DNA from 2 places in the Paenibacillus sp. FSL K6-2393 genome. Region 1 is predicted to be linked to the other one. Evidence: riboswitches for the same ligand, from Rfam matches in the RefSeq annotation. Region 1 holds a riboswitch; the other holds the start of a gene.
The links. A riboswitch is a leader RNA that binds a small molecule or an ion and turns the genes downstream of it on or off. The one in region 1 is predicted to bind cyclic di-AMP.
Positions count from the first base shown of each region.

Region 1 (4,216 bases):
CATCAATATTGGCGACAAGAAATAATATATCATGTGGAATCTATCATGTCAACACTGAAAATAATAACAATAAAGCCCGAACCAGACATCCATGTCGATTCGGGCTTTACCTTTAACTACAAATTACAGCTTGGAAGGCCAGTTGCCATACCAGGCATAACCGCCTCTTCTTTCTTTATCAATATCACTTAATTTGTATTTAACTACCCCGTCACGACCAATAAAGATTGGTTTATCCGTTCCGATCTCATAGAAGCGTGCCCAAATTGGTGCAGCTTTGGAATCTGCGATAATTTTACTGTCTCCATTAGCTCTTTCATACTTGTAACCCGTAATTTTCACCTTGTTAAACCAAGCCTCAGCTCCTTTAATGGATGCGGTAATTTTAGCGTTAGCAGGTCTGGTTTTTAGAAATTTAACAATCGTTACACTCTCTCCAGCTGTCAGCGATGGCACTTCGTAGATTCTTGCGCTCGCTGGTTTAAGGGAACTGGAATCATGTTGTTGTCCCCATGCTGTCAGCTTACCACCTGAAACGACTTGTGTATTCAGAATCGCCTCCACACCTTTGGCAACTGAATTTTTACTGCGGTTAGCAAGTGTGCTGTCGATAAATGAAAAATCACCTTTGCGGGCTGCTACTTCATCCAGCATGATCATTACATTAATCATGGCATCATCATTATAGGTAATGTGCTTGTGATATCCGGAGCTTTGGTAGACCTGTGGCCATCCTCCGTTTGAATACTGCATGTTGATCAAAAAGTTAATTCCTTTGATTGCAGCTGTGGAGTATCGCGGATCATTCGTCTTTTTAAATTCCTTCGCCAATCTTCTAATTTCTGAGTATGTAGCCTTGTTGTCTATCGTGGACTTCGCCCACTCTCCACTTGTCTGTTTATAATCTTTTCTCCAACCTCCATCTGGCAGCTGGTTCTTCAAAATATCAGAAATACTCGCTGTAGTACCCGATGCATCCGCAGCAGATACCGTCCCTACAGGGAGAACTGCCATTCCAACTGCTGAGAACACCATCGTACATGCCAGGACAAAAGTAATTATTTTCTTCGCTTTCAAATGTAACACTCTCCTATGTTCGTTTTTATAAATCTGCCACTTCTACTTTACCTATGATAAGCGTCCCCAAACCTCCTTTATTTGTATTTATCGCATAATAAAATCAATTTTAATCCAATATGTGGATTGGATAATCAGATAATATGCAAAAAATCGATTTTTGTCAATATATGCAACTTAATGAATATAATCTCTCTAATTCTACATAACGGAATAGTTCTTTTAACTCATGACAAACCTATTTATTTATCCAAATTCGTCTTAAACGAATCAATAATGACGTTTTTGTCATGAATGATACCCAAACTTAATCCCTTCTTTCATATAAAAACCTTAATTCCGCTAACATTGAGGTATTACGAAGGGTTTTAAATGGGTTTGACAATTACGCATTTATGCAATATAGTTTCAAATAGTTACAAAAACTTAATTATTCATTGCCGAGTTTCATGTTTGAAAACGGGGGAACCAATTTGGGTGAATTATTCTTATACATAGGAAATATAGGGAACCTTCTACCGAACCCTTAGCTAACTCCGTAGGCATCGAAGGGAGAACATTGATTTTGAAAAAACTGATTATCTCCATTTTTGGAGCAGCTGTATTATTTACATCCGGGGCAACAAGCACAGAGGCAAGCAGTATCAACTCCGTAGTGAACAACATGACAGGTATTCCTTACAAATGGGGTGGCACGACTGTAGCCGGCTTCGACTGTTCTGGTTTTATGAGATATCTTTTCAACAAATACAGCATTGAATTGCCACGTACTTCTCAGCAGCAAGCCAAAGCAGGTACTCCGGTAGCCAAAAGCAATGTTCGGACAGGTGATCTGGTGTTCTTTAATACAACAGGCAAAGGCATTTCACATACAGGTGTATATATCGGCGGCGGACAATTCGCTCATGCCTCCAGCAGTAAAGGTGTAAGCATCACGAAGTTATCGAATCCATACTTCAATGACCGCTATGTAACAGCACGTCGGGTAACTGGACAGTTTATGTATGATAAAATGTTAGGTAAAATGTAATTCACATACAAAAAGGCATCGGTTATTAACCGGATGCCTTTTTTGTACTTAAAATGTATGTTGCATTGCTTACTAATGCAGCGCCTTCTGCACTCGCATCGCACCCTGAGACAGGGCATGTCCTCCTCCAACAGCTCCGGCCACGGCTACGGTCTCCATAATCTCCTGATCTGTTGCACCCTTGGCACGTGCTTCTTCTACATGGTAGAAGGTACATACCTCATTGTTGGCGAATAATCCAATGCCAAGTGCAATTAGCTGTTTTGTCTTGGCATCAATCACGCCTGGTTGGAAGCATTCTCCCGTAAACTCATGATATGACTTCACCACACCTGGCAGTACATCGCTTAATGCTCCAATCTGATCCTTGTAGGCATGAACTTTATCATTCATCAATGTCATGGCTTGTAGCACACCCTCTCGGCTATAGTTACAGATCTTCCTCACTGTACCTATCTTCTCTCCCGAGTGAGTCAATTATGCCAAGAAATCATGGTAATTCCAAACATTTAACGCTCATGGCTCTGCCATAATTATAAGCTGTTACTCACTAAGTGGACTCTGGCGCGGCTCACTGAACAGCTGATATTTGTAACTGCGATCCAGCTTAACGACACGTCGATTCTGACGACGGATAAGTACCTGCTCGCCATCCCAGGCAACAACAATCCCGGTTACATCGTTAGATTCCAGCTCGTCCCGTACTACTCTTACTTTCTCACCTGACAGACGCAGGGCGTCCAGTTCTGTATCACTGATCATCTTCATGGCTCCTATATTCCAAATTTATTTACAAAAAGAGACCTAAATGAAATGTCATTTAGGTCTCACGTGACTGTATTGGACTGTCATGTCATTCGAAATTATGTCCCGACTGAAAGTTACCGCTGCGCGTGCTCTTTGCTGTCGTTCTTCTCGAACCAAAAATCAAGCACTTTGGCGGACATCACACGTTCTTCAAGGTACTCCACTTGATGCGGTGTAAATTGTTCTTTCCAAGAGAAGGACAACTCTTCGCACAAGCCTACAATCGTCAGTAATTCTGACCAGGCAACATAGCGTTTGTACCAGAAAAATTGAGGATGTTCAATCATATAGGGATAAAGGTCATCGAATTCCGTATGTTTACAATCCAGGGCACGTTCAAAATGAACTTTCGATTCCGCCAGCTTATCATTGAAAAATTGTTCTGTTGCCGGTTGGTTCCCCATGGTGTTGCCTCCTCTCCCTAACATAACCCCATTATAAATGAAATCGGCGGTCATGCAAAGGCATAGTTCAAAAAATAGGCCCTATTCCTTTAAAATGTCACATTTCGTTATCGTCAAATTGTACCGTACCATCGTTCAGGGAACGAATGCGTACCAAGGCTTCCACCGGAATACCCTGTTCACGAATCGTGCGTGCCCCTGCCTGAAAACTTTTCTCGACCACAACGCCGAATCCGACAAGTTCCGCACCGGAACGCTCGATAATTTTGATGACGCCACGAGCGGCATCGCCATTGGCAATGATATCATCAATGAACAAAATACGGTCATTCTCATGAATGAACTCGCGGGATACCATAATGTCAGTTACAATTCCTTTGGTAAAGGACGGTACACGTTCACAGTAAGCATCAGGATCAGCCAGAAGTGTTTTTTTGCGACGGGCGAATACAAGTGGCACCCCAAGTTCATAGGCTGCGGCAAACGCAACCGGAATCCCTGAGGATTCTACCGTGATTACCCGAGTTACTCCACTTTCACGAAAACGGGCAGCGAACTCACGTCCCATCTCCATCGTTAATGCAGGATCAATCTGGTGGTTCAACAGACCATCCAGCTTTAATACTTGATCCGAGATAACCACACCTTCTTGTAAAATTCGTTGTTTCAATAATTCCATGATTTGACCTCCCAAGCCTATCCTATGAGGTAAAAGTATCATATATCTATCTATAAGTTCAAGCGAAATTGCCTGGGCGCTTTCCTTGGGACGCAATTCAAGCCAAAGCTCATTATCGATTGTCATGACTTTCGTGGGTCAAGCATACCTTGTACCATGGTACCCGCATGTCCAAACTAAACAGGGGCCTGAGAGGGGAAACACATGAAACAGGCATTT
Region 1 is NZ_JBBOCU010000001.1:4,693,466-4,697,681, forward strand. It holds gene pelA (pectate lyase) at 124-1,077, opposite strand; cyclic di-AMP (ydaO/yuaA leader) riboswitch at 1,506-1,637, shown strand; gene MHI14_RS20625 (C40 family peptidase) at 1,643-2,107, shown strand; gene MHI14_RS20630 (carboxymuconolactone decarboxylase family protein) at 2,180-2,509, opposite strand; gene MHI14_RS20635 (hypothetical protein) at 2,651-2,869, opposite strand; gene MHI14_RS20640 (hypothetical protein) at 2,989-3,318, opposite strand; gene MHI14_RS20645 (xanthine phosphoribosyltransferase) at 3,416-3,997, opposite strand; gene MHI14_RS20650 (YkvI family membrane protein) at 4,202-4,216, shown strand, end outside.

Region 2 (4,216 bases), on a different contig from region 1:
TTACAGGGACGGCTTCCATTTGGCTCTCTCGGGGAGACAACCGGATTATCGTTATTCCTGGTGCGAATGGGCAAGTGGTGCCTGAGATGCTGGAAGAGGCGGATACGGTAAAAAGCCTGACTGCAGCCGCAGCGGTGCTGCTGCAGCTGGAGATCCCGCTGCCAGCGGTTACCCGCGCCGCCCAACTGGCGGCTGAAGGCAGCGCATTGGTGGTGCTCAACCCGGCCCCCGCGGTGCCGGGTCTGCCGCAGGAGCTCCTGCGGTGCGTCGACGTTGTCACGCCGAACCGCAGTGAGCTTGCCGTGCTTACCGGCCGGGATCATCTCCGGCCGGAAGACCTGGATGCGGCGGTCGCAGAGCTCGCCGCATCCCTCGGGGCCGCTGTCGTCACGACGCTCGGCCCCGAGGGGGCTGTGTACGCGGCGGCGCCTGGCGGCCGCGTACAAGCAGGGCGTGCCGGCGCTTGCCGTGCGCCCGGCTACGCCGTAAGCGCCGTCGATACGACCGGCGCTGGCGATTGCTTCAACGGCGCGCTGGCAGTAGCCCTCGCGCGCGGTGAGACTTTGGACGCGGCCGTAGGCTTTGCCATGGGTGCGGCCGCGTTATCCGTGACAAAGCTCGGCGCCCAGTCCGGGATGCCGTACGCACGTGAAGTTGAGGCCTTTCTGGCTGAGCATGCGGCAGAGGCCTAATAATTGGTATAACAAAGAGGCTCTTATTCTCCCAAAAGGGGATTAAGGGCCTCTTCATTATGTGCGTGCAGAGATTATTTCTTCTCTGACAGCCACATGGCGATATTTGCAATCTCTTCATCCTGCAGTTTGCCCTTGAAGGAAGGCATACCACCTTTACCTTTGACAATCGTAGAATAGATCTTCTCCAGATCATCCTGGCTGCCGATATTGGCCAGAGCAGGTCCTACGCCACCTTGAAGCTGATCCCCGTGACAGGAGATACAATTGGCTTTGACCAGTGCTTCAGCCTGTCCGGCATCCAATGTTACTTCCGGCATGGTTGGCTTGGCTTCTTCAGCCACTTCTTCTTTCCCTGGAAGCGTAAACATTAAAACAATAGCTAAAGCGCATGCTGCAAAAAATACTCCGCTCATGATCCATTTGTGCATCCCTTATGTCCCCTCCAGAATGAAAGATCATCTAACCTGAAACTATCCATATCATTATAACGGAACCTGTACTGACATCATAGCATTTTGTGGGAATTTTTTGAACTAATCACATAACAAGGGGCAAATTTAGTTGTTTTGCAATGGATTCTAACCGCGAGGCCCTTCATAAACCATACAGTGAAAGGGCTTCAAGCCGCTTGGGGTCTGTCGTTCGTATGTATCTTGGGTGACAAATCCACTCTTCAGATAGACTTGAATGGCACGAGCATTCCAAGTGAGTACTTCCAGATCAATCTCGTTCGTGGGATTTCGGCGAATGGCTTCCTGTACAATGGCAGTGACAAAAGCTGTCCCTTGACCCTGACCACACAGCTCTGGATGCATGCCAAGGCCAATCCGGGTTACCCCTTCAAGTGGGAAGTATTGAGCAAACCCACATATACGATCGTTCTGATCCAGGACGATCGCATATTGCTCCTGCCGCAGCTGTGCATCTCCGAATTCCACTTCCAGAGCTTTCATCTGGTCCCAGGGGAGCCAGCTGTAGATATTGTAAGGCGGGTCATACTGCCAACTGCAGATAAGCTCCGCATGTTCTTCTCGCATGGGTACAACGTGAAACGTCACAGGGGTTTCCTTCATACACCTGCATGCTCCTTTCCTTGAAACAGAACTCTTTGTCCACTCTACAAAAGAGCTGTTCATTTAGCAAGTCTTCCTTCTCAAGAAAAAAAATGAAACAAAAGTTCCGGTAATTCCGTTTATATTATAACGGGATGGGTAAAAACATCATAAGGGCACGGACGAACGAACGCAAAACGAACCTGTTGATGTCGCAGGATATGCCCTGAGTATAACTTGCAACATGAATAAGGATTGAAGCACAAAAAAACCGCCGGATACATTCCTGCGGAGAATGTACCGGGCGGTTCTGTTATGCTTCTTGCTTCGTTCCAGTATGGTTAATGGTTACAGCATCATGTTGCTCAGCTTGTCCCTAGTCAAGGGCCAGTGATTCATATGCGTCCGTGCTCATAATCCGTTTCGCGCCAACATAACGATTGGCCCAATAGCTTTCACTCAATGCACTGATCGTAACGCCTTTGGAAGAAGAGGAGTGTGCGAACTTTCCATCCCCTACAAAGATTCCTACATGTGATACGCCTTTACCTGTTGTATTAAAGAACACCAGATCGCCAGCTCTCATTTCCATGCGTGATACGGAATCGCCCATGTCGAATTGGGAACTGGATTGGCGTGCCAAATCAATACCCAACTTGTCGAATACATACCGTGTAAATCCGGAGCAGTCAAAGCCGTTAAGCGTTGTTCCCCCACTTTTGTATGTAGTTCCCATTGCTGAATCAATTACTGTGTCCATCTTTGAATCTGCGAATGCGCTACCTGCACCAAGCGATAAAGCGAATGTGATGCTAAGTACAGCTGCGGTTAATTTCTTCTTGAACAAGAGATATTCCCCTTCCAACGCCTGCGAGGTTAGCTTAAGGATTCGGTTGAAGGTCCCCTATGATCCCTCTGTAGCAAGATCAATTCACCCATAACTGGTTCCCCCGCTTCCCAGGTGCCAGGAATTTGGCTATGCTAGTTATGCACCTGCGAAATCAAGAAATGACGATTTAATTTTAAGTAGTTACAAATATGAATGTAAAGATTACAAAGTTGTTACTAAAAACTCACTGCGATTATTGTAACAGAGGAGTACGGCTTTGGCAACGTTTAGCAACAAATTTAGCAAAAAAAACCTCGACCTTTGACGGGGAAAGGTTGAGGTTTGCCTATTTATAAGTACATATTAGGCCGTGAGTTTAACATACGATGGTAACAATTTTTAAACTATCTGCTCTCACCTTTGGATATTTTGGACTGCCATAATCGGAAATGGCTGCATATTTTCCACAGACTTAATAGACATCTAGCAAGTGGATACGTCTGTTGTAGTATAAGTCCGGTAAGTCCCGTTAATAACCATGAGGCTGAAGTGAATGACCCAAAGACGAGCAGGTGTACTCCGCCCAGCAGGAGTGCAATGCCGATTACAGCGATGAGATGACGCAGTGCAATCCAGAGTGCTTTGAGAATACCGTGAGCCCCGCCTTCTCCTTCTGGTGCCGACACACCGAACTGCATGTAGAGTATGGCATGGTGGATGATCCAACCATATACAATCCAGGCAGCAACATAAGGTATACCAGGCAAAAGTAATTGAAGGGAATGAAATCCGTCCATGAGAATCGAGTAGAGCTTCGGTAAGAGCCAGTAGGCGGGCAGAAGTATCAATAAAGTACGTATGGTGTGGAGCAGCAGCATCGGTTTCCACAGATTTTTGATTCCGCGGACAAAGGGGATGCGCTCTTCTGTAGAATTAAAGTGCTGAAGTGAGTAGAGCAGTCCTGCCTGAATGAGGGGGCTGATCAACATGCGAACCAGCAGCATGCCCCCTAGAATCCACAGATAACGATGAACCTCCGGATGAGTAGACAGGTTAAGTTGACTTTCCATTTTAAACAAAAGTGTACTCAGCTCCCCGGCATCAGAATCTGGATAGCGCAGGAGTAGGGGGATGACCGCCGATTGTACCATTCGATAGAAGAAATATCCCCAAATGAGCTGATAGAGAAATAAGAGTGCGGCAATGAACATATGCTGACGGACGAGAAACCAGCCTTCACGTATTTTTGCTTTCACCGTTTCCACCTCACCATGACAGACCTCCGAATATGGCTTCTATTAGTTTGGTTACACTCATGTTCCAGCGGGACTTCGTCCGCTCATCCAGTCCGGATTTCAGGAAATTGTTCATATGGCGGTTCTCCAGCACGATCGAGTACAGGGGATCGGTCATGGCCCAGGATACGGGGGATGTGTGAGTTAATTTATAGGTGATGCGATCTTCTTTGCCATTCCATTGCTTGGTGAGGATATGTCCGTCTTCAAAAGCAATGCGAACAGGAACGGCGTTGTAATCACTCCCTTTTTTTGCGATCGTCAAGGATGACTCGTACAATGTTTGACCGTCTTTCTGTACGGGCGTAACACGAATCTTCTCTACAGCAAAGTCAGCCATCCCGT
Region 2 is NZ_JBBOCU010000002.1:90,310-94,525, forward strand. It holds gene rbsK (ribokinase) at 1-692, shown strand, start outside; gene MHI14_RS27525 (c-type cytochrome) at 767-1,123, opposite strand; gene MHI14_RS27530 (GNAT family N-acetyltransferase) at 1,274-1,768, opposite strand; gene MHI14_RS27535 (C40 family peptidase) at 2,124-2,594, opposite strand; cyclic di-AMP (ydaO/yuaA leader) riboswitch at 2,598-2,735, opposite strand; gene MHI14_RS27540 (hypothetical protein) at 2,981-3,832, opposite strand; gene MHI14_RS27545 (M1 family metallopeptidase) at 3,843-4,216, opposite strand, start outside.
Region 2: another riboswitch for cyclic di-AMP. It lies ahead of MHI14_RS27535 (C40 family peptidase); the one in region 1 lies ahead of MHI14_RS20625 (C40 family peptidase).